Regions from separate parts of the Clostridium sp. LIBA-8841 genome, predicted to be linked through region 2. Evidence: riboswitches for the same ligand, from Rfam matches in the RefSeq annotation. Region 2 holds a riboswitch; the other holds the start of a gene.

Region 1 (12,778 bases), 890 kb from region 2:
CATATTTTATTGTTGATGTTGAATGTGTTCCTATACCTTTTTCATAAGTTACACTTTGTCCATTTTCATCAGTTAATCTTAATGGATTACCACTTACTGATATATCCTTATTAGCTTTTGCATAAGTATTATTTGCTGATATCCAATCAATATCACTTAAATATGTGCTATTTTTCATATCAATTACTTTAATTGTTCTTGTTGCTTCAGTAGTATTTCCATCTGAATCTTCTACAGAGTAAGTTACTCTATAGATACCAGCTTTATTAAAGTCTACATTTCCTCCAATAACAACCTTTGAAGTTAAATCTCCATCTTCAACATCTGTAGCTGTATATTTCCCAGTTATGCTCTCTAATGGTTGCCCTACCTTTGTCACTGCATCCTCTTCAACCTTTAAAACTGGTTTAGAATTCATAACTAATAATTTAGCATCTGCAAAGTCTGCATGGTCAGAAGAATTTCCATTTCCTCCATCATTTACTACTAACTTCAATTCCTTTGCTCCTTTAGTTTCAACAAATACATCCTTTTCTAGATCTCCAGATTTCATCATGCCACTATCATATACTTTATTTCCATCTAAATATACTTGGAATATTACTGATGAAGCTGAGTTACCTGAAACTTCTTGGTCTACTCCAACTTTAGCCATAAAATATGAATAATCTTTTCCACTTAAATCATAGACTATTTCTGAATTTGAGTGTGTTCCAATTCCTTTGTCATAACTCTTATTTTCATCTGTTCCTTTTAAAGTTAATTTGTTTCCTTGAACACTCTTATCTTTTTGTACAGTTCTCCATCCTGATGTAGCTTTTGTCCAGTCAATATCACTTAAATACTCTTCTTCTGTTGTTACAATAACACGTCTTTCCTTAGATGTCTTACGTCCTGAGCTATCAGTTAATTCATAAAGAATTTTATAAACTCCAGCTTTGGAAGTGTCAACATTATTTTCTTTAACAACAATCTTATCAGTTATATTTCCATCTTCATTATCTATTCCTCTAACACCGTTCATTGCATTAAAGCTATCTTTAATATGAATTATTGTGCTATCTTCAACCTTTATTTCAGGTTTCTTAGAAATTAAATCCTTAGCCTTTTCAACGTCTTCTTTGTAGTAATCTTTTAATTCATAGTTCTCAAGCTGATTTTCTAGTTCGTTTATTTTGCTTATATCTTTATATTGTTCTTTTAATTCATTTTTAGATGAATCAACAAACAAATCATCTAATGTAGCTCTTAACTTATCTTCTTTATACATGCAGAATTCTGATGCACTTGCCCAGCCATCTTTAGCATTTTTAAATACAAATTTAAATCTCTTTGCTTTAGTTGGAGTGAATTTTATTTCAACAAAATCTCCAGTGTTTCCACTATAAGAACCTTCAGCTACTTTTCTAAAAGTATTTCCTGGCTCAGTATTTGAAGCATATAATTCATACTCAAGTGGGAATCCCTTTCCTCTTGCTCCATCCTGTCTAGTAGCATATACTAATCTATCTACAACATCATTACCATTTTCCATAGTTAATATAACTTCATTAGTAAAGTTATCACTATTTGGAGTATCTGTTTCCCAATGAGTATTTCTATTTCCATCTATTGCTTTATCTATAGAGCTTGAACCATACTGTCTTCCATTGTTACTGATAGCCACTATATTTTCTTTATATTTTTTATCATATTTAGGTAAGCTTTCATTGTTTAATAGATTAAACTTGCTCATTGTTGAAATTGTATTTAAATCTGTGTTGTTTACAACAAGCCCTTTAGCTTCAGCTTCTATTTTATTGTCAGCCTTTGAAGTAGCTATTATTTTAATTTCACCATCATATGCCACTCCTGTTCCTTTTAAGACACCATTTTCATCTATTGTTACATACTCGTCTACAGGTTCATTAGTTTTTGCATCAACAACTTTCCACATAACATCTTTATCAGTAGCATTTTCAGGATAAATTTTCGCATCTAAGTCAATACCTTCTCCAATTGTGTTTATTTCATATATCTCTTGTGTTCCATTTTTAGATGTAACCTCCATTTTATTCACAGGTATGTTCTTCTCAGTTGTAAATGGACTAAACTCTAAAACGGCCATCTTATTGTCACCAAACTGAGTTTCTAAACACTCAAATCTTATATACCTTGCAGTATAAGTTTTATCTAGTAATATATTTTTACGCTCTTTAACGTCTGCTCTTGGAACTACACCATTATCAACTATTTTTGTAAAGTTTTCTCCATCATCACTTATATATAAATTATATCTCTTAACTTGTCCCTCTGTTGAGTTTCCATTAGCTTTATTATGATAAGCAAATCCATTAAAGCTAAACTCATTCTTCATATCTATTGTTAAATATTTAGTTCCTTCTTGACTAGCAGATTGGAATATATCATACTCTCCTGTTTTTCCATCTACGGCCTTATTAGGTGCATATCTCCAATCAGTAGGTGCACTAGTTTCAGCTGTCCAATTATTCTTTTCTATATCTTTATAAGTTCCTTCTTCAGCAAGCTGTGAAGCATTTGAAGTTATAGTTATTTCATTCATTACCTCTTTGTTGTACTTTGAAGTAGCTACTACCTTAACAGTTTCTACTTTTCCTGTTGAATTTGGTGTTACAATAACATTTTCACCCGATACATCTAACTTAACAGCTTTGCTTTCTTCACCAGTTTTAGAATCAACTGCCTTCCATTCTACTTCTTTTAGAGTGGCACCTATTGGTTTTGTTTTTGCAGTTAATTTTATACTCTCATCAAGTCCATTAATCTCTTTTTTATTATTTTCACTAACTATTTCAATGTTTGATACCTCTATATCCTTTTCCTTATTAATAGGTGAAAACTCTGAAACTGTCATTATTCCATCTTTTTGAGCACTTTGTACACATTCAAACTTTATGAATCTAGCATTATAAGTTTTATCCAATAAAACTTCTTTTCTTCCTCTTTCTGAAGCCTGTGGTATATCCTCATTATCTACTATTTTAGTAAAGTTTTTGCCATCATTACTTATATAAAGATTATAAGTTTTAACCATTCCTTTTCCGTTACTATCACTTGTTGCATTGTAATATTCAAATCCATCAAAGTCTTTATTTTCTTTCATATCTATTAATAAATATGGACTTTCCATAGGATTAGTTATTCCTTTTTTTATTTCATCATCAGTTACCCTTCTTGTTTGAAAAACACCATACTTTGAATACTTTTCATCAATTGCTTTAGGTACTTCCATTCCACTTACTGTTAGATAATTAGTTTTAGCTTCCCAATTACTCTTATCAAAGCCTACATAAGCTCTTTGTATTTCGTAATTAACTGGCTCACTCTCACTTGAAGTAGATAAATCCTTTCCGTAAGCTCTCACTTTATATTCATATTTAGTATTAGCTTTTGCTGTTTTATCTGTAAATGAAGTTTTAGTAGTAAATCCAATAACTTCATCATTTCTTGTTATTTCGTATCCTAATAATTCATCATTAGGTATATCTGAAGAGAACTTTATTTCTGGTTGTCTAAAATTATTTTCTTCTATTTCAGAATTCATAACTGGTTTAGCACTTTCATCAATTGAAGGTCCTTTATAATTTATAGAACTATTATTTAAATACCATATTTTTTTAGAAGGCTTATTATACTTAGCTAACTTATCTAAAGTTTCTTTACTAGCCACAAAACCATGACGTCTGAAATATTCTGATAAATCTAAGTTTAATGCATCAGATGAATATTCAACGAATATATCTCTCTTTTCTTGTTCATTCTTTGGAGATGGTTTTCTTTCTCTATAAAGCTTATTTAAATTTGGCCAATAATTCTCATCATACATTTGTAATTGCCAGAATAATCCTAAGCTCTCAAAGTAATGACCATGCACAAATTCTTCATCTCTTTCATTTGGTGCAACATTTGGATAAATCTCTGATTCATAAGGTATTCTATTATCTATGTTGTTAAACTGTACACCCATATGCATAGGAAGCATATTATTAGTAACCTCTCCCCAAGTGCGTCCATTAGTATCCATTCTATGTCCTATTTCGTGTATAAATCCCCAATAACCACCTTTTATAGAATTTGGATTTAACATAGCACTCATAGCACTTTTTTGAACTCCAACATGATCTCCAGAAGCATACATTGCTCCAAAAGGTTGAGCTAATCTCATATGCTCTTTTATATTTTTAGGATTATTAACTTCACTACTTCCATCAAATCCATAGTATTTAAATAGCTCCGCCATTGTTTGATCCCAGAAAGTTGTAGTCTCACTAGGTTTTACTCCTTGATTTATATATGCATCATAGGCTCCAGTTGTAGTTCCTGATAACGTCATTCTATCCGAGTCAACCTCAGCTATATCAAGAACTTTATTAGTTCCAGCTGCATTGTCTTCATCTAGCTTTTTCTTATATTCCACTAAGAAATTTTTAAATTCCTCTTCATTATCACCCTTTTTAAATAAAGGAAATCTTTGAGCACCCTCAATCCTTATAATAGGTGCTTGTCCCTGTTCCTCTGGAGTATATGGGTTTTCTATGTATATAGACCCACCTGGTTTAGGATTACTCTTATAGTTTCCATCCCTATTTACTGTTGGAACAGTTATTTCATTAATTCCAGTATGTAAATTAACAGTTTTTCTCCAACTACTATAACTTCCCTCATTTTGTGAAAAGATTAATCTTGGCATTGGTTTTCCTGCTTCAGCATTGACATAAACTTTTAATTTATCTCCTGGTAAGGCATAAAGTCCTGTTACTTGGAAATTTTCTCCCATACTAGACATGCTTAAAACTTCACTGCCGTATCTTGCTAAATCTCCATATTGAGTAGCAACAAACTTTGTATTTTCAGAATCAATTTTATTGTTTAATATGTCTTTTGCTATATTTAATCTTGATGCTAATTCATCTTTTAAAGGATGATTTTGAACTTCTTGTTCTAAATTATTTATGTATTCACTATTTTTAAATTCTGGTTTTAAATCTGAATAAGTTTTATCAGTGAATATATTTTCAACTTTATCTGCTAACTCATCATTCTTATAAAATTTAAGTTCTGATAAAGTTGCCCAATTCTGATCAGATTTTTTAAACACAAACTTTAATCTCTTAAACTCAGCTTCTTTAAATTTCGCTTCTATAAAGCCACTAGTTTTAGAATAAGAGCCTGTTGCTACTAATTGATATGTGTCTCCTTTAGATGTAGTTGAACCATATATATCAAATTGCTCTGCAAATCCTTTATTATCACTAGGTCTTGCACCATACACAACTCTACTTAATTTAACATTGTTTTTAAAAGTAACTTCTACTTCATTATTAAAGTTATTTCCATTTGCTCTTCCAGTTTCCCAATAAGTTTTTAAGTCTCCATCTATTGCATTCTTTACGTTTTGAGAAGAATATTGGCCTCCATTGTTACTTATTGACTCTATATTACTTTTATCTATTTCAAAAAGTTTATTGTATTCTTCATTATCTTGTAAATTAAACTTCTCTACTTTAGCTTCTTCAGCTTCGATTTTACTGCTTTTAAGTATTCTTTTTGCATTTTCTATGTCTTCTTTAAAGGAATTATATAAAGGGTGTGTTTTTGCTTCCTCTTCTAAAGCATCTAATTTTTCTACTGTATTAAATTCTTCACTAACCTGACTTAGTGTATCATCTTTAAATAATCTATTCATTTTATCTAAAACATCATCAGGCTTATAAAGCATGAATTCTACAGCACTTGCCCAATCTTGATTTGCCTCATCAAAAACAAATTTTAAACGTTTAAACTCAGTAGGTTTAAATTTTATTTGAACTATATCACTATTTGATTTTGAATAATCTCCATCACATACTAATGTGAAATCATCTCCACTTTCACTTGTTGAAGCATACAATTTAAACTTTCTAGCAAATCCTTTACCCATGGCAGAATCACGTCTTGCACCATAAACTATTCTGTTTAACATCGTAGGTTCAGTTAACTCAATTATAACTTCATTCTTGAAGTCTGTTCTATTTGGAGTTCCTGTTTCCCAATGTGTTTTAAGGTCTCCGTCTATAGCTTTGTTAATTGATGAACTTCCATATTGTCCCCCATTATTAGTTATTGACTTAATTTTTTCTCTTTCAATTTTGAATACTTTGTTATACCCTTCAATGTTTTCATTGTTTAGCAAGTCAAATTTTTTGACTGTAGCATCTGTTGAATTTTCTTCTCCAGTTCCTTGAGTTTCAGTTAATACCGCCTTTTCCTTTTGCACTTCGTCTGCCAAAGTTATGATAGCTGGTGTAGAAAAGCTCGATATTACTGCCGCTACAATAATTAATGAAATTTTTTTCTTTAACATAAGTGTTTTACCCCCTACTTTTTTAGCTGGTTATCCAAAAAGAATACATCAAAAAAGGCTACTCCTAAATGAGTAGCCAAAAATGCATAAAATTACATAGAAATAAGCAAATCATACTTAAAACTATTAAATATTAATAAAACAAAATGTATAATAAATATATACCTTTTGGCAACTGGCTAACATTGTTATTTAAAACTTTAGTCCCTATAGCTTTGCGTCCTTAGATTTCTCTAAGTTTGCCTATTGAATTTTCTGTAAGGAAATAATAGCATATTATTTACAATTTTCATATAAAATTCACTTACTTTTTCATATTTTTATAACTAAGTTAAAAAACAACCCATTTTTTTATTAAATCGCAAATAAAATCCATTATTATTTAATACTTAATATCCACTTGTATACTTTTAAAAATAAACTTAAAATTTCCTATTTTTAAGTTACTACTAAAGATAAAATAAAAAAACTAATGTTATATTAAATAACATTAGTTTTTTTATTTAATAACTATTTTTCACTTTATCTAGCTGTTCTTAAAGTTAATGATTCTTTTTGTGACAGCTCTCCATTTGAATATTTAGCTGCTACTTTAAAGTTATATATTGTATGTCTATTTAACTTTTCAACATTATACTCAGTAACATCTTTTTCAACCTCTGCAATCTTTTTACCATCTTTGTAGATTACATAACCTTCTAATCCATAAGTTGATTCTGGAGCTTCCCATCCTAACTTTACATTTTTTTGTTGAACATCTAAGTCTTTTAGATTTCTTGGTGCTTCAACTTTTACTTCCATTTCAAATTCTCCAAAACCATTATACTTAACTTCATATCTAACAGCCTTTTTACCTGGACTCTTAACTTCTAATATAAAAGAGCCTCCATCCTTATTTACTTCTATTCTATCTAATATTGCAGAACTTTCTCCTGAGCCAACTTTAACTGAAGTCTTTTCTGGAAGAAGTGAATCCATACTTGAATATAGACTTACTATATCACCTTCACCTAATCCTTTTATTTCTAATGTCCCATAGTTTGATGATTCCACAGTAGTTCCTGGCGCTACATATGGTCTTAATTCATAGTTTCCTGGAATACTAGTTTCATCCCAAGCTTCATTTTCATATTCAACGCTCATTCTTAAGCTTTCTTCTTTTCCATCTTCAGCTATAGCATAATAAACTCTTCCTTCTTCACTACCTAAATCTAAATCCTCGAACTTAGCCTCTCCATTTCCATCAATAGTCTTAGTTGCAAAAGGCTCCTCATCTCCTATTGATTTATAAAGATTTACTGTTTGTCCTTCTTTTCCTCTTGTAATAGTTACATAATCCTCTGCTCCAAGATTATTCTTAGCACTTACAAATCTCATAGGAATATAATCAACTTGTTCTGTGTAAGTATCCTCAAATAATTGGAATTCATATATTCTTATTGCACCCCATGGTGAATTTCCTGAATCATCTATTCTTAACCTAAAATGTTGAGAAGTTACTGGCTCTACTAAATTTCTATCAGTAATGGCATCAGTATTTCCTCTTACAGTATCAACTGGCTCATAAGTTTTTCCACCATCATATGAAACCTCTAAGGCAAAATCATTTGTATTAGTATCCTTGGCCTCTCCACCTGCTTCTCCATGCATAACAACCCATCTTTGAACAGTTTTTGGCTCTCCTAAATCAACATTTAACCATCCTGAATAAGCATTAGTCGCACACCATTTACTATTATTTTCTACAGTGCCGTCAACAGCTTTCATAGCAGGTTCTCCACTATTTTCTCTACTTGCTGTTACTGGTTTATTTAATGCAAAGTTAACAGGTTCAGTATTATCTGGAACCTCAGTAGCATCATGAGCTATTCCCCAATCAAAAGTAATACTTTGACCTGTTCCTCTATTGTAATTAACATCAACAGGAACTACTTCTATTTCAAAACTCATTTCTTCTCCATGTCTTTCAAAATCTTGAACATAATAAGCATCATTTGGAGTTGCTCCCATAAGTTCCTTTGATCCATCTGGTTTAATTCTATATATTTCATAGAATGCTAAGTCTTCTTCATTTCCATTCTCTAATCCATTCCAATAAATTCTTGCCTCTGCACTATTAGCATGGTGAACCATTGATTCTTCTAAAACAACTTTACCAGTTTTTAACCCCTTATTATTTGCTTCTGTATCCTCTATAGATAATTGACCTATATTTATATTAAAGTTTTCTATATCAGTTTGACTTTCAAATCCTAAAGATATTGCAGAAATAGTTTTACCAACATGCTCTCCTAAAGGAATTTTAACTTCTGTCCATTCCCCATTGCTATTTTCAGTAACATCAAAGAATGTAAAGTTTTCATAATCATAATTTTCTCCAAAACATAATCCAACTTTCATATTAGGAGCTGAATCTGTTTTATAAACAATTGATAATTCTGTTGAGTCCTTTTCTAAGGCTAAATCTGTACTATAAAGCTTAATATGATTTGGATTTTCAGCTTCTAAATCTCCTTGAATTTTTAAAGAAGAACCTCCATTATAAGCTGTTTTGAAATCAAATTCTGGAGTAAGCTTTGACCCATTAGACTCAACAATCCATCTCCAAGTAGGAAGATATTCTTGAAGCGCTCTATAATTCCACTCCTCATCTCTTGAAACTTCTCCATCTATATAATAATCTTCTCCATGTCCTAAATTAAAGTTTGTTACAAATGGTAAATCATTAACTGCTGATCTATCTGGAACATAGTTTGCTAAACCAACCCAAGAAGAATTAGTATCTGACTTTGAAGGATCTCCTGTTGGTCCAACCCAGAATTTTTGATCATGATTATAGAAATCATAAGCATCTTTAGCCATTGAGAATGTAGAGTTTGGACAATACATAGCCAAAGAAGTTCTAAGCTTATTATTTTCATCTAATAATTGATCAACTCTAAAGTTTGTATTATATGCGTTTTGTTGAACATCTAATCCTGCATAAACATCATAAGGACTTCTTCCTAGCCCTCTAGCTGTATCAACAGTAGTATCAATCTTCCATTTGCTCCAGTTATAATTTAAGAAAAACTGGTCAGTAGTCTTAACATCTCCATTTTGGAAAAATGGTGCATTTCTATCATTTAATGAATCCTGATAAGATACATTACCTGTAGAAACCATAGAATCATACCATCCAATAACTATATTAGGATCTTTTTCTCTAATATATTCAAGCATTTCTATCATTAAATCTGCATCATTTTTATTACATCCATAAGATTCTTGGTTAAAGAAGTATCCATCAAATCCATAATAGTTAGCCATTTCTATCATTTTATCTGCTACTGGGAAATTTCCATTTTCATCTTTTTGAATAAACTCTCTAACTTGCTCAACATGTCCTGCTCCAGTTCCCCATGGGAATCCTATAGTACCTAAAACAGGAACTCCATTCTTATGCCCAGCATCTATTACATCTGCTGTTGGAATTAAGAATATTCCCTTACTAGAACCTCCCCAATAAACATAAGAATCTATATATTGCCAATATGAAAATACATAAGCATTAATTGATTCTGTTCCTTGAACTGGTGCATTATCTGTTAGCGGATTAGTTAAAGCACAATTCATTATTCTAGCCTCTGGATGAGCATTTTGATTTACTATGTTACCCATAAATCTATCTTTTCTTTCAATACTAGCTCTATTATATTTAGCATCTGGATCACTCTCTGGCGTCCAATTTAATAAATCATCAATGCTATACCCTTGTCCAAGTGGAGCTAATGACTCCTTTTGGTCATATGGAGTGTTTTGAGAAGCCTTAACTTCCTTAGGTGCTCCTAAAGTAAATAAGGATGTTGTTACTGATGCTAAACATAGCACAGATAGTAATCGTTTACTCATTATACCTTTAAAATTCATCCTTCCTTTTCCCCCTTAAAACATAAGTTGTAGTAAAAATGTACTACTTTATATTTATATTCTTTAAAAAATAAATTATGCTTTAAAGAAATAAATGCTATACATAATCTAAAGTTTTATTTCAAAATTATTCCTTTTAAATATAAGACTAACTAAACAAAACTAAAATATGTAACCTTGATGAAAACTTAAACATATCATATTAGTGGAAAATCCTTTTTAAAATATATTATAATTTAGGTGATTATTATGCCATGTAAAAGAATCGATAATAATAATACATTAATCCCATATGCTTTATCCCAATCAAGAAGAGGAAACTATTTTATAGGTCAAACTCCAATATTGACTGGAAGAGCTGGACGTGTAATAGGATTACTAAAGAATCCTTCTAATTCAGGGATTAATATTTATTTAAATGCTATAACATTAACTAACCGTTCACGTAATAGTATTTCAGGCTTATTTTATCTTAAATCAAGTGCTTCAGGAAATAATAGTAATCTTGTAAGTCCTTCAAACCTAGCTATCACCCCAGAACCAACGCCTAAAGGAGTAATTCAATATTCAACTAATATTACTCCTCCTATTGACGGTATTCCTGTATTTACTAGGATTATTCAACCATTTTCAACTTTAATAATTGATGGAAGCCAAATTATCCTTGGGCCTGGGGATTCTATAGTTGTTTCTTTAAGAGAAATTAGGAATACTTGTGAAATAAATGCTATTGTTTCCTTTGAATGGTGGGAAGAGAGAACCTCCATTTGTTGATATACAAAAGATGGTCATTCTCTAAAATATTAAAATAAGGCTTTTAATTAAGTTATACAAGGAACATTCATTATAATTAATTCTCTCTTTATAAACTTATATAAAATATTTTAATTAATTATATATGAATGTTCCTTAAAAACTTATTTAGACTAATTTCTCACTCCTTTAACTAATCTTTATAACTTGGTTTTATTAAATTGTAATATTTTTTTCACTTTTAAATCATAACTCTGTAAGTTCTATATGAGAAAATATTTTTAAGGATAAATATTACATTATTAGAAGGTAAAAACAAAGGAAGTGATAGATTGATTAAAAAAAAGATTTTTACTGGAATAGCTGTTGTAATAGGATTGCTTATTGCAGCCTTCATTATTTTTGAAGTTTTTTTAACATATAAAATGATAACTTTTAAAAATATAAGCCAACTTAAGGACGTAGACTATGAAATAATTTTAGGTGCTGGATTAGATGGAGACAAGCCAAGTCCTATTCTTCAAGAAAGACTAGATGAAGGATTAGCGTATCTTAACCTACACCCTGACACCAAAGTAATAGTTTCTGGTGGTCAAGGAAGTAATGAGTTAATCCCTGAAGCTGAGGCTATGAAAGATTTTCTTGTTAGTAAAGGAATTAATCCTAATAGAATTATAGAGGAAGATAAATCTAAATCCACTTTTCAAAATTTAGAATTCAGTGACAAAATTCTTGATGAAAGAAATGCTGGTAAAGATGAGGTATTAATAGTAACAAGTGATTTCCACCTATTTAGAGCTATGGAAATTGCAGATTACTTGGGTATTAAAAATGAAGGGCTTCCTTCAAAAACACCTATAGTCCTTAGAGTTCAATATATGATTAGAGAGTTTCCCGCTATGATTAAATTACTTTTACAAGAGACATTTTTAGATGCTAAAGATATTGTTTAATAATAATCTTATATTTTAAATTAATGTTGATTTTTAGCTACCTCTTAATACATATCTAAAAATCAACAATAGTTTAAAATAAACCTAATAATAAAATAGATAAGTAAATATCAAGTAAAATCTTGATATTTACTTATCTTCTTTAAAATTATCTATTTTTGTCTTTAATATATTTATTTCAGGGCTATTTTCATCAACTCTTTCTATTTTAACTACAATGTATTTAGCTTTTTCCATATCACCTCTTCTTATAGCTTCATTGGCTTTATCTGAAAAATTTTCTATTATATATTCCTTACATTCTTCTATTTCTTTGTTACTCCTACTCCTCAAATCCCCTGATTCATCAGTAATTTCACTAAAAACATCTATGGCATCTGAATATCTTCTTGCTCTTTTTAATTCCAAACCCCTATCATAAAGTTCATTTTGTTCCTTATCAAATTGCATTTCATCTATTTTTTCACATACTATAGTTGATTTGTGATCCATAATCTTGGCTTTATCCAATAATACTTCAGCTGTCTTATACTCTTTATTATCAATAGCCTTATTTGCATTCTCTATAATATTATTAAATCTTTCTTCTGTTAAATTTGTGTAATGCTCAGATATAGCCCATCCCCCTAATCCAAAACATCCAATAACCAATAAAATTTTAATTAACCTCTTCATCTCCTCATCTCCACATTCAAATATATACAAATATATCAATTTATTAACATTTTATTCATCTTCATTATAACACACTCTTGAAAACGTTTATATAGAATTTTTTAAAATATCTATGTTTTGAACT
Region 2 (12,778 bases):
AACTGATGTATCAGGACTTATTATTTGTGGAATATTTGCTCTGATATCTTCAAGATTAGCAGCTAAATTTGCTAATAAGGTTAATGATGCTAAATTAAATAAAGTATCAGGGGTTTTCTTAATATTCTTTGGAATAATTTTAATATTAATAAAACGTTTTGGTCATGTAATGTAGCTTTCACTTAATAATTAATGTAATATATATATTTATTTGTTTTAATAATTAAATAGATAAATAAGATAAAATATAAATCTGAAAGAAGGAGTTCTTATGAAAAATTTAGAATTATTTTTAAGTTATTTATGTGGTGAATTTAATAATGCTGAGCAAATAAACAAAGAATTAGAAGAGGGAAAGGTTACTCATCCTAAGGCAAAGCATATAACAGGAATTTGTAACGGTAAAATAAAGAATCTTCCAAAGGGATTCCATGGTTTCTTTGTTATTGAAGAAAGCTATTATGAGCAAGGTAATTTTAAAAATATATTGCCACACTTATTTTTATTTACAGAGGATAAAGAGGGAAATGTTGTTTTAACTTCTTATGATTTACCAAAAGGAATATCTAAAGAAGATTTTAGAAATGATAATGAGTCTTTAGTGATGGATTATAATGAACTACAGATTTCAGAGAAATTTACTCCTATGACATATACATTTAAAGATAATGGTTTTGAAGGTGAAAGCATAAGTCATTTCACACCTGAAACAACATTTAAATTAAAAGAAAGAACTGAAGATGGAACTCTTTATGTGAGTGAAATTTTCGAGAAAAATGGAAAAGTTACATTTGGATGTGTTAATCCAATAATATATAAAAAGATTAAATAAATAAAGGAGTTGCTAGTCTAGTAGGATTAGCAACTTTTTTGTTTGTTTTAATTGTAAAATATTTACAATTAAATTCAAAATTAAAGAAAATAAGATTTAAATCTTTCTAATTTGAATAAATGGGCTAAAATGCGATTTTCTTTTTATAAGGAAAACATATATACTAATTATATGGTAAATATTTACAAAAGTAATTAAAAATCTACATAGATATAGTTATGTTATTGAATTGGGGGAAGTTAAAATGGAGAAATTATTAGAAAATTATTCTAACGAAGAAATCTTTAAAGCACTTAAGATTATAACTGAACTAAAGCTAGAAAGAGAACGTGGTAATTTGCCTGAATTTATTAGAGGTAGAATTTCAGAAGTTTCTGAAGAAGATTTTGATTTAATACAAGCATACAACTATTACATGAGAGAGTTGAGAAGGGGATCAATTCTTTTAAGTGAAGAAGAAACAAAAAAATGTGGATTTGATAGTAGATTAGCTATAGATGTAGAATTAAAAGACTTAATAATATTCCTAAATACTCAGCCGAATATAAAAACTTTATACTCTTGTTCAGGTCATCAATTTGTTAGGGGACAAATAACTTTTAAAGGACTTTTAAAATTTCCTCAAGTAGAAGATTTTAAAGTAGAATATGCAGCGGAAAAAGAAGAAACAAAGATTAGTTTTGATATTCCAGAAAGAAGTTATGAATATTTAAATAAACTTAGAAAACTGTACAATTATTTTTATCTTATTAATTATAATAACCTAAAAACCTTAACTAGAGATGAGGTAAGTTCAATTAAAATAAAAGAGAGTTGTAATGCATAAAAGAGTTTGTATCATAACTCAATAATAAAACTTATAAATAGCATGAAGAGAATATCTAGTAATTCTCGAAATCTATTTATAAGTTTTTTGAGGTATTTTCATATACTTTCCTTAATGTACTTCATAAATATCAGAAAGTTCTAATTCGATATTTTTATCATCTGTTATATAATCAATTAGATTATTGCTTTCTTCAGTATAATCTAATTTTTTATTTGGAAGCCATACTATAATCTCTGTTCCAGATACTCCGTCACTGATAAGTTCAATCTTACCATCATGGAGTTCAGAAATTGATTTTACAATACTAAGACCTATTCCACTACCTTCATTTCTTCGTTTTAAAGATTTATCTGCTTGAACAAACCGATCAAATATAGATGCTTGCATTTCCTTTGGAATTCCCATTCCATTATCTTTAACACTTATTTTAACCCAATCTTCTGATACATTTAAATCCACGAATATTTCACCATTACTAGAAGTGAATTTTATTGAGTTTGAAAGTAGATTAAGAATCAATCTTTCTATTTTTACAGAATCACATTTAATTATATTTTCTTCAACATTAGTATCGAAAGTTATGTTTATATTTTTATTATCTGCATGAGGAATAACTGATGAAACTATATTTTCAACTAATAAAACAATATCTCTGTTAGTAAAGTCAGCTTTTAAAAAGCCAACTTCAATTTTGCTAACGTCAATAAGATTATTTATTAATCTAAGCATTCTATAGCAGTTCATCTTTAATCCTCTCTTATATTTTTCATAGAAATTATTAAAGCCATCAGGTTCTTTTTCGTGCTTTGAGTTTAATAATTGTACTGTAGAATAGATGATATTAAGTGGAGTTCTAAGTTCATGAGATATATTCGCGAAAAACTCATTTTTTACCTGCTCATAAGCTTTTGCTTCTTTAAATTTAACAGCTAAGTTTTCAAGTCTTCTTTTAGAAGTTAAGTTTTTTGCTACAATAACTTTTCCATAAGGAACACCGTCATTATCAATTAAATTACGAATTGTAGATTCAACGTAAACAAAGGAATGTTTACCTACAAGTTTACATTTAATACTATCGTCTTCTCCTAATTTTAATTGATTTAGTATTTCATCATTTTTGCCTAAAAGATTTCTAATTGAAACTCCAGAAATCTCTTCATATGTATAGTTTAATGTATTTAAAACTGAGTCATTGACATATGTAATTATTCCATTATTATCTATGCTTATTATTAAGTCTTGAATATTATTGTTTATGCAGCTTAATAACTGTTCATTTCTCTGAATATCTTGAGTTAATGTATATTCGTCAGTTATATCTTTTAGGTTAATGGCATAGTAATTTTTATTTTCAACATTAAGTATTTGTATATAAAGACTTACTATTTTGTTGTTTTTTAAAATAAGTTTGCCTTCCCAATCACCTTTATTAAAAAGAGAATCAATAGCTGTTTTTTCATTATCATTTCCTACAAATACAGCATCATCAAATAGTCTTTCTATTTCTTTAAGTTGAGATTTTAAGTTAGTTGATTTACAATATCGCTCACGTAATGCTTTATTAGTGTATATAACTTTTTTTGTATCATCATACAAAATTATTGAACTACTAGTATTAAACTCTACAAGGTGATAAAAAACTTGTAGTTCTTTTTGAAGTAAAGAACTTCTCCTATTTTTTGTGGTTATTTCATTAAATACTCCACTTATAGCTAATAAGAAAGATAAAATAGTCAATAGAAGAACTATATTATTTGACTTTGATGAAGCTATATTTGGAAATACAACCTCACAGATCCAATATATGCCTCTAAGAGAAATCAAAAGCATACTAGCAACTATAAATGAGTAAATCAATTCACCATCTTTTAAGCTTTTTATTGATATAAATATACATGCTATAAAATATAAAATAACTATTATTGTCATGAAAATAATATAGAAATATACATCTTTGATAAATGGATTGTTAGAAAAAATTTTATAGTTAACCATTGGTATTATAGTTGAAAATATAAACACAGAGATAGAAGTAATAATTTTATGTTTGGTAATAATCTTTGGAATACCATGTTTATTAAAAGCAACATAAAATAATATAAAAATTCTAAACAATGAATGTATAAAGATGAATTTATCAAATATTATTAAATTGTGTCCTTTAGTAATTAAAAGTTCTACAGATAAATTCATATATATTAGAGAAATTATAAAAAAATCATCTTTTTTCGTACTTGAATAATATATAAGTGAACTTATGTAAGCCATAGCACCTAAAATTAGAGTTAAATGCAAAGAAAAAGTTGGCATAGTAGCAGTAGGAGTTACTGTAGTAATAGGTTCATTAAAAATTTTATATATTAAATCAAGTAAAAATATAAAGAACATAGAAAAAACTATAAGAATAGAAAATTTTATTGTTTTTCTTGTTTCAAACTTGTTTTTATCATCATTAAAAATATGAAAAAATATTTTGTTATCCATGTTTTGCTCTCCTTAATATAAGAGTTTCGAACTTATATTTTATCGTATATTTTAGATTTTATCATACCTAGATACAAATTTTTACACTAAGTTAAAAAAGTATTATATTTAACCAATACAATTTTTTTTCTGGAGCACTCTTTTTTTATTTGAAATTATTGATAATTTTATGAAATAAAACATTAAAATTAATAAAAAATCTTTTTTTATTAATAGCATAGAAATTGATAGGTTATACTATATAATACCTATTATTTGTTACTGTTGAAAATTAATAATTTAAAATAAATGTTAAAATTTAAATTGACAAAACAAAATGCATGATATATTATACAATAGGTTTATAGATAAGTTTTAATTTGAAACTTAATTTTAATAAGTTCTAAAAGTTAAAGGGAATTAAAAATAACTGAATTAACGTATAGATAGTAATGATGACATATATCCTGTATTTGGGCATCTGGGATATATTGAGTTAGTGATGCAACCGACTATTCTTTATAAATTTTTTTATAAAGTTAGTCGGTTTTTTTATTTTAATCTAAAAAAATTACAAAGGAGTCGATTTAGGGTGAGAGAAAGGAAAAGGAAAATATTTATAACGGCTATGACTGTGTTCATAACAATGTTTATGAATATTTTATCTCCTGCCATGGCTGCATTAGCTGCCACGCCAGGGGTAGATATGAATATTACATCCAACAAAAGCACTGTAAAGGATGGAGAACAGGTGGAATTCAAGTTAGAGTATAAGGTGGTTAATGGAGGGAAAATTAACCCTGGTGACAAAATTATATTTACTTTGCCAGAGTGTTTTACCAATATAATACCTGAATATCCACCAGAGCATTTTTCAAGTGTAGAAACAAAAAAAGTAAATGGACAAACTCAGGTTATATTAACATTTAGTGAAGGGTCAAGTACTGGTATAGGTGGTTATTTAGATATTCTTGCAACTCCTAAAAATATAGAAAAACCTACAAATGAAAGAGTTACAGTTGAATTTAATGGAACTACTAAGTATGTAGATGTAGAAGTTACTCCAGGAGATAATCCATCAAAACCGGATCCAGCTGGGCAAGAGGATTTATTAAAGCGTGTAACTAATGCTAGTGGCTATGATGGTTATGAGAATGGTATTTTAGTTAATAATATAAATAAGCCAGTAGTCAATAAAATAGTAAACTATAGTATTTATTTTAATGGGAAATATAAAGTAATGAATAATGCTGTATTAAGAGATAATATGCCTGATGGAATGGTATTGAAAACTGATTCAGTAAAAATATATGAAACACCATATGGCCAAGCTGAAAGAGAGGTAACAAGCAAATTTCAAGGTAAAATATGGGCTTATCAAAATTCGCTTGTAATAGATTTTGGAAATACATATTCAGCATATAGAGTTGAGTATTCTACGCAAATAACTAAAGATATGCCTTCTTACAAGAATACAGTAACAGTTGGTTCTTTAGAAAGTAGTACAATAGTTAAACCAAAAGAAGATTCAACAATGTTAACAAAACGTAGTCTTGATCCTACTACACAAACAGATATAGAGTATACTAGCATGGGTAGAGAAGTTAGATATGCTTTAGATATTAACCCTAATAACAAACAACTTAATAATGCAGTGTTTATAGATAAATTTCCAGAAGGTATGACACTAGTTGACGGTAGTATATCTGTAGGTGAAAAGTCTGCTGATGGAACTTTTAAATGGTTAAACCAAGAGGGATTAGTATCAGTAAAAGACAATACTATGACAATAAATTTTGGGAATACAGATAAGTATTATTATTTGTATTATACATTAAAGGTTGTTGAGCCTAATAAAACTTATGATAATAGTGCTAAATTAACTTACAATAATACATCAGCTTCAATAGACAAGACTGTTCAATATAAAACAAATGCAGGTGCAATAAATGCACAAAAGACAGTAGATAAAGAAACCATTAAAAAGGGAGATAACAACATAGTTAACTATACTATTAACTTTGATTGTTATGGTTTCTTTGATAAGGGATATTTAAATGTAGTAGATAGTTTAGATCCAAGGGTTAAAATTATAGGAGTAGAGGCACCAGAACATTTTAGTTATAAGATAGAAAATAACAAAGTAACTGTTACTAATGATATAAAAGATGTAGAGTACGGAGAAAATCTTAAAGTAAACATAAAAGCAGACTTTAGTAATGTTCCTGATGGAAATACAGTGAAAAATGTGGCAACTATAAATGGAACTCCTAGTAATGAAGTAGAAACTAAAAAAGGATTTGCTTTTGAAGCTAAAAAAATAGATGAGAATACTGGAAAAGCATTAGAAGGTGCTAAATTTAAACTTTTAGATAGCAATAAAAAGGAATTAACTAATGAAGATGGAAGTCCTATTATTTTAACAAGTGATTCAGAGGGGAAAATTACTCATGATATTGATGATGTTGGTACATATTATTTAAAAGAGATTGTTGCTCCAAAGGGATATAACTTAAATCCAAATGAAATAAAATTTGAAGTTTTAGATACTGATATAGGAACTATTTTAGATTTAGGTAATATAAATAACTCTATGATTAAAGGTGGAATTAAAATAACAAAGGTTGATTCACAAAACAACAATCCACTAGAAGGAGCAGAATTTACTGTTAAGAATTCAGAGGAAAAAGTAGTTTCAACAGGAACAACAAATAAAGATGGTATAGTAGAGTTTAATGATTTACCATATGGAAGCTACACTTATAAAGAAACAAAAGCTCCAGAAGGATATATATTAGATTCAACACCAGTGAAGTTTGATATAGTTGAGAATAATAAAATATTAGAATTTACTGCTAAGAATAATATGATACACGGTGGAGTTAAAATAACAAAAGTTGATTCTCAAAATAATAATCTATTAGAGGGAGCAGAGTTTATTGTTAAGAACTCAGATGGAAAAGTAGTTCAAACTGAGTCAACTAATAAAGATGGAATAGTAGAGTTTAATAACTTACCATATGGAAGTTATACTTACGAAGAACTTAAAGCACCAGAAGGATATGTGTTAGATTCAACATCGGTGAAATTTGATATAAATGAAAATAATAAAATATTAGAGTTTATGGCTAAAAATGATCCGATACAAGGAAACTTACAAATAACAAAAGTAGATTCAGAGACAGGAAATACTTTACCAGGAGCTAAGTTTGAAATAAAAGATTCGAATGGCAAAGTAGTACAAACTGTAGTTACTGATGAGCAAGGGGTTGCGACAATTTCAGGATTAGGATATGGACAATATACGTTCCAAGAAATTGAGGCTCCAAAGGGATATATACTTAATTCAAATCCAGTGCAATTTAATGTAACAGAGCATGGAAAAACTTTAGAGTTTACAGCTAAGAATAACATTATAAAAGGTGGAGTTAAGATAACAAAGGTTGACTCACAAAATAATAAACTACTAGAGGGCGCAGAGTTTACTGTTAAGGACTCAGATGGAAAAGTGGTTCAAACAGGAACAACAAATAAAGATGGTATAGTAGAATTTAATAAATTACCATATGGAAGTTATACTTATGAAGAAACAAAAGCGCCAGAAGGATACGTATTAGATTCAACAGCAGTAAAGTTTAATATAAATGAAAATAACAAGGTATTAGAATTCACAGCTAATAACAAAATAGTACAAGGTGGAATTAAGATAACAAAGATTGATTCACAAAATAACAATCTATTAGAAGGAGCAGAGTTTGTTGTTAAAAACTCAGATGGAGAAGTAGTTCAAACTGGGACAACAAATAAGGATGGTATAGTAGAGTTTAATAACCTACCATATGGAAGTTATACTTACGAGGAAACAAAAGCACCAGAAGGATATGTGTTAGATTCAACAGCTGTGAAATTTGATATAAATGAAAATAATAAAGTATTAGAATTTACAGCTAAGAATAATATAATTAAAACTCATGTTGCTATAAAAAAGTCTGACTTAGATGATAAGCTTAAGTTACTAAAAGGAGCAACTTTCAATATAGTTGATTTAAGTAACAATAAGATAGTTGATACGGTTACTACAGATGATAGTGGAAGAGCATGGCTTGATCTTGCACCAGGAAAATATAAAGCAGTTGAGATAAAAGCACCAACAGGATATTTACTTTCTGGGGAAGAACAAGAATTTGAAATTAAACTAGGACAGACTACCCAAATAGATTTAACTTTCTATAATAAAAAAGATCAATGTGAAGTTAATATAACAAAGATTGATTTAGCTAATATTAATATAAAGTTAAGTGGAGCTAAATTTAAAATAGTAAATATTTTAAATAACAATGTTGAAGGTATTTTAGTCACAAATGAAAATGGAGTGGCTTCATTAAAATTACCACCAGGAACATATAAATTAATAGAAATAGAGGCTCCAACAGGATATGTAAACTCTAATATTGAAAAAGAGTTTACGGTTAAGTCAGGTTATAGTACTCCAATAAATATACAAGTAACAAACAAAAAAATAAGTGGTGGAATTAAGATAACAAAGATTGACTCACAAAATAATAATCCACTAGAGGGAGCAGAGTTTGTTGTTAAAAACTCAGATGGAGAAGTAGTTCAAACTGGGACAACAAATAAAGATGGTATAGTAGAGTTTAATAATTTACAATACGGAATTTATACTTACGAAGAAGTAAAAGCTCCAGAAGGACATGTGTTAGATTCAACATCAGTGAAATTTGATATAAGTGAAAATAACAAAGTATTAGAATTCTCAGCTAAAAATGACCCAATAGAAGGAAACTTACAAATAACAAAAGTAGATTCAGAGACAGGAAACACTTTACCAGGAGCTAAGTTTGAAATAAAAGATTCAAATGGCAAAGTAGTACAAACTGTAGTTACTGATGAACAAGGTGTTGCGACAGTTTTAGGATTAGGATATGGACAATATACATTCCAAGAAGTTGAAGCACCAAAGGGATATGTACTTAATTCAGAGCCAGTACAATTTAATGTAGAAGAGCATGGTAAGACTCTAGAGTTTATAGCTAAGAACGACATGATACAAGGCGGAGTTAAGATAACTAAGATCGACTCACAAAATAACAATCCATTAGAAGGAGCGGAGTTCGTTGTTAAGAGCTCAGATGGAAAAGTAGTTCAAACAGGAACAACAAATAAAGATGGTATAGTAGAGTTCAATAACTTACCATATGGAAATTATACTTACGAAGAAACAAAAGCACCAGAAGGATATGTATTAGATTCAACAGCAATGAAATTTGATATAAGTGAAAATAACAAAGTATTAGAATTCACAGCTAAGAACAACATGATACACGGTGGAGTTAAGATAACAAAGGTTGATTCACAAAATAACAATCCACTAGAGGGAGCAGAGTTTGTTGTTAAGAACTCTGATGGAAAAGTAGTTCAAACAGGAACAACAAATAAAGAGGGTATAGTAGAGTTTAATAACTTACCATACGGAAGTTATACTTACGAAGAAGTAAAGGCTCCAGAAGGATATGTATTAGATTCAACATCAGTGAAATTTGATATAAGTGAAAATAACAAAGTATTAGAATTCACAGCTAAGAACAATCTGATACAAGGTGGAGTTAAGATAACAAAGATTGATTCACAAAATAATAATCCACTAGAAGGAGCAGAGTTTGTTGTTAAGAATTTAGATGGAAAAGTAGTTCAGACAGGAACAACAAACAAAGAAGGTATAGTAGAGTTTAATAACTTACCATATGGAAATTATACTTACGAAGAAGTAAAAGCTCCAGAAGGATATGTATTAGATTCAACACCAGTTAAATTTGATATAGCTGAGAATAATAAGTTATTAGAGTTTGTTGCTAAAAATACTAAGGAAAATAAATCAGAAGATAAAACAGAAATTAGTAATGGCAATAACAATAATAGTAATAACAATAACAATCCAAAAGGTAATAATGATAATAAACAAGAAAATATAAAAGAGATTCCTAAGACAGGTTCATTCCTATCTGAAAGAAGTATATTTATATTAGGACTTGGGTTAATAATAATTAGTTTAGTAGCAGCTGTGTTAGTAAATAGAAAGAAAGTAAGATAGTATAAAGCAAATTCTGTTATAAATGAATTTTAAACTCATTTTAATAGAATTTGCTTTTTTTAACGTTAAAATTTATATATATTTAATTTCGAATTCATATAAAGTTCAAACTAAAGTTTCATTATAAAAGTATCATATTAGGAGTAACTAGATTTGAAAAATCTAACTAATTAAAAATAAGTTATTGATATATATTCATATTTAGATAATTTATGGGGAAAATAAATAGGGAGTAATATCAATATTATATTAATGAGTAGGAGAAATGATATGAATACTGTATTACCAAAGAAAAGATTAGATTACTTAGATATTGCCAAGGGGATTTTAATAATAAGTGTTGTACTATGTCATGCTCCCTTTGAAAAAGCTCCGTATCTTTATTGGTTCCATATGCCTGCATTCTTTATAATAAGTGGAATGCTTTATAAAAAAGGAATATCTATAAAGGAACAGGCGATAAAATTTTTTATTCCATATGCAATGTTCTCATTAGTTGATATAAGTTTCAATTATATGATGTATTATCATGGAAATTTTGGTTTTGGTGATTTACTACATGAAATACTTAAATATGTATATGGTGGGAAGGCAACATGGGGTGTGTTTTGGTTTATTCCTGTAATGTTTGTTACTAAAGTAATATTTGATCAGCTAAATAAATTATTAAAACCTAGAAGATTATTTATAGTGTGTGCTTTAAGTTATGTTTTAGCTCATATATATTCAATGAGTTTTATACCATCAAGTATAACAGAAATAACTAGTAAGCAGTTTGTTTTCTGGAACTTAGATACTGTTTTAATAACATTACCATATTACGCTCTAGGATACTATATAAGCAAAAAAAACATTCAAAAAATATTTGAATCAGTAAATACATTAATAGCATCTGGAATAGCTATTGTTATACTATTCAGAATGAATACTAGTATGGGGATTTATTATTATTTAAATATAAAATACTCATTCTACCAAAGTCCAATATTTGATTTGATAATGCCAGTAACTATAACAGTATTTATTTTATCTTTAAGTTATCAAATCAGTAAGTTAAAATATAAAAAGTTATTTACTATAATGGGAGTAAATTCTCTTGTAATAATGTATCTACATAAGCAAGTTGCTACTTTATTTATGGATATATTCCATTTTGACTATATAATGTTCACTATAATTGGAGTAAGTGTGCCATTGCTTATAACGGTTTTAATAGATAAGAGCTTAGTTAGTAGGTTCTTATTTAAAGGAGATCTAACTTTATATAGACGTTTTAGGGAAAGTCATGTGATAAAACCTAAGGATATAATAGTTGAAAATAGATAAGATAATTCAAGCATCTAGTTTTTTAAAACTAGATGCTTTTTATGTAATATTTAATATTTATTAATAATATAATCTTAAAACAAGAAATATATAATGGAGGGGTATATATGCTAAGGAGACAAGAAACATGCATTAAAGAGTTTTATCTAAACAATAGAAGAGGTTTAGTAGGTACTGATGGATGTATATATTTAGACGGAAGATATGCAGGAATATTAAAACCCGGTGGAATTATATATATAGAAGGTAAGAGAGGATTTATTAAAAGAAATGGAGAAATTTATTTAGATGGTATATTAATTGGAACTTTAAGGAATTATAATATAGCATATTAGTATTTTAAAAGTTATGAAGTATGTAATTATTTCATAACTTTTTTGTGTTTAAGATATTTTAACATAAAAATTAAAGGTATATAATAAAAGATAGAGTTTACAGAATGTTTATAAAATAGATATGGATGGAGGTGTTGCTATGATAGATGAAAGAAAAAACTTTAATAACTATAAAGAAGTATCTATATTAATAATGTTAATACCTATGTTATTTATTTTAATAGATACCTTAGGAAGAATGAATTCAAAGATAAATAATAAAAATTTATTTGAATTTATATTTAATAAAGTCTTTGTATATAGAGAATTAATTGTTAAATTTATATTAGTAATAGCGGTAATATTTATTGTATCTAAGATAAAAGTAATAAAAGAGAAATTTATCTTAGGAGATTTTAAAGTTATAATAGGTTATACAATTTTAGGAATAATAAGCTATAAATTTTTTGGCAGTGAATATGGACTTAATAAATCATTAGATGTATATATTATGTGTATAATTGCTATGGTTTTAATTTTATCAGGAATAAGTGATATTATATCATCAGTAGATAATATTAATATTAATGTTGAGGAAAAAAGTAACCTTGAAAAGTTAGCATATACAAGAGTTAAATATTTAGGAATAACATATTTTATAATTTTTGTAATATTAATAGCTATAGAAAATATAAATAGTATAATGTCCAGTAGTGTAGTTGTTGATATGGTTAATAATTATAATCAACATTATAATATTATAGCTAGAATAATTTCAGTATTAGGTGTATTTATAGCAATAACATTGATATTTATGATAAGAAAATCATTTTATAATTTAAACTTATGTTATGAAGAATATATTTACATAATAAAACATAAAACTTTTATTGAAGATGTTAAAA

Evidence for each region. Region 2 has a riboswitch for cyclic di-GMP ahead of AC2A4K_RS01405 (SpaA isopeptide-forming pilin-related protein). Riboswitches for the same ligand answer to the same signal wherever they lie in the genome.
Region 1: another riboswitch for cyclic di-GMP. It lies ahead of AC2A4K_RS05210 (NPCBM/NEW2 domain-containing protein); the one in region 2 lies ahead of AC2A4K_RS01405 (SpaA isopeptide-forming pilin-related protein).

Annotation. Positions count from the first base shown of each region.
Region 1 covers NZ_CM173488.1:1,206,582-1,219,359, reverse strand. The annotation lists gene AC2A4K_RS05210 (NPCBM/NEW2 domain-containing protein) at 1-6,364, opposite strand, end outside; cyclic di-GMP riboswitch class I at 6,532-6,618, opposite strand; gene AC2A4K_RS05205 (endo-beta-N-acetylglucosaminidase) at 6,887-10,273, opposite strand; gene AC2A4K_RS05200 (DUF6143 family protein) at 10,523-11,047, shown strand; gene AC2A4K_RS05195 (YdcF family protein) at 11,359-11,979, shown strand; gene AC2A4K_RS05190 (hypothetical protein) at 12,109-12,654, opposite strand.
Region 2 covers NZ_CM173488.1:319,955-332,732, forward strand. The annotation lists gene AC2A4K_RS01385 (sulfite exporter TauE/SafE family protein) at 1-175, shown strand, start outside; gene AC2A4K_RS01390 (hypothetical protein) at 272-832, shown strand; gene AC2A4K_RS01395 (hypothetical protein) at 1,077-1,658, shown strand; gene AC2A4K_RS01400 (sensor histidine kinase) at 1,770-4,145, opposite strand; cyclic di-GMP riboswitch class II at 4,565-4,647, shown strand; gene AC2A4K_RS01405 (SpaA isopeptide-forming pilin-related protein) at 4,717-10,233, shown strand; gene AC2A4K_RS01410 (acyltransferase family protein) at 10,504-11,559, shown strand; gene AC2A4K_RS01415 (hypothetical protein) at 11,667-11,894, shown strand; gene AC2A4K_RS01420 (hypothetical protein) at 12,034-12,778, shown strand, end outside.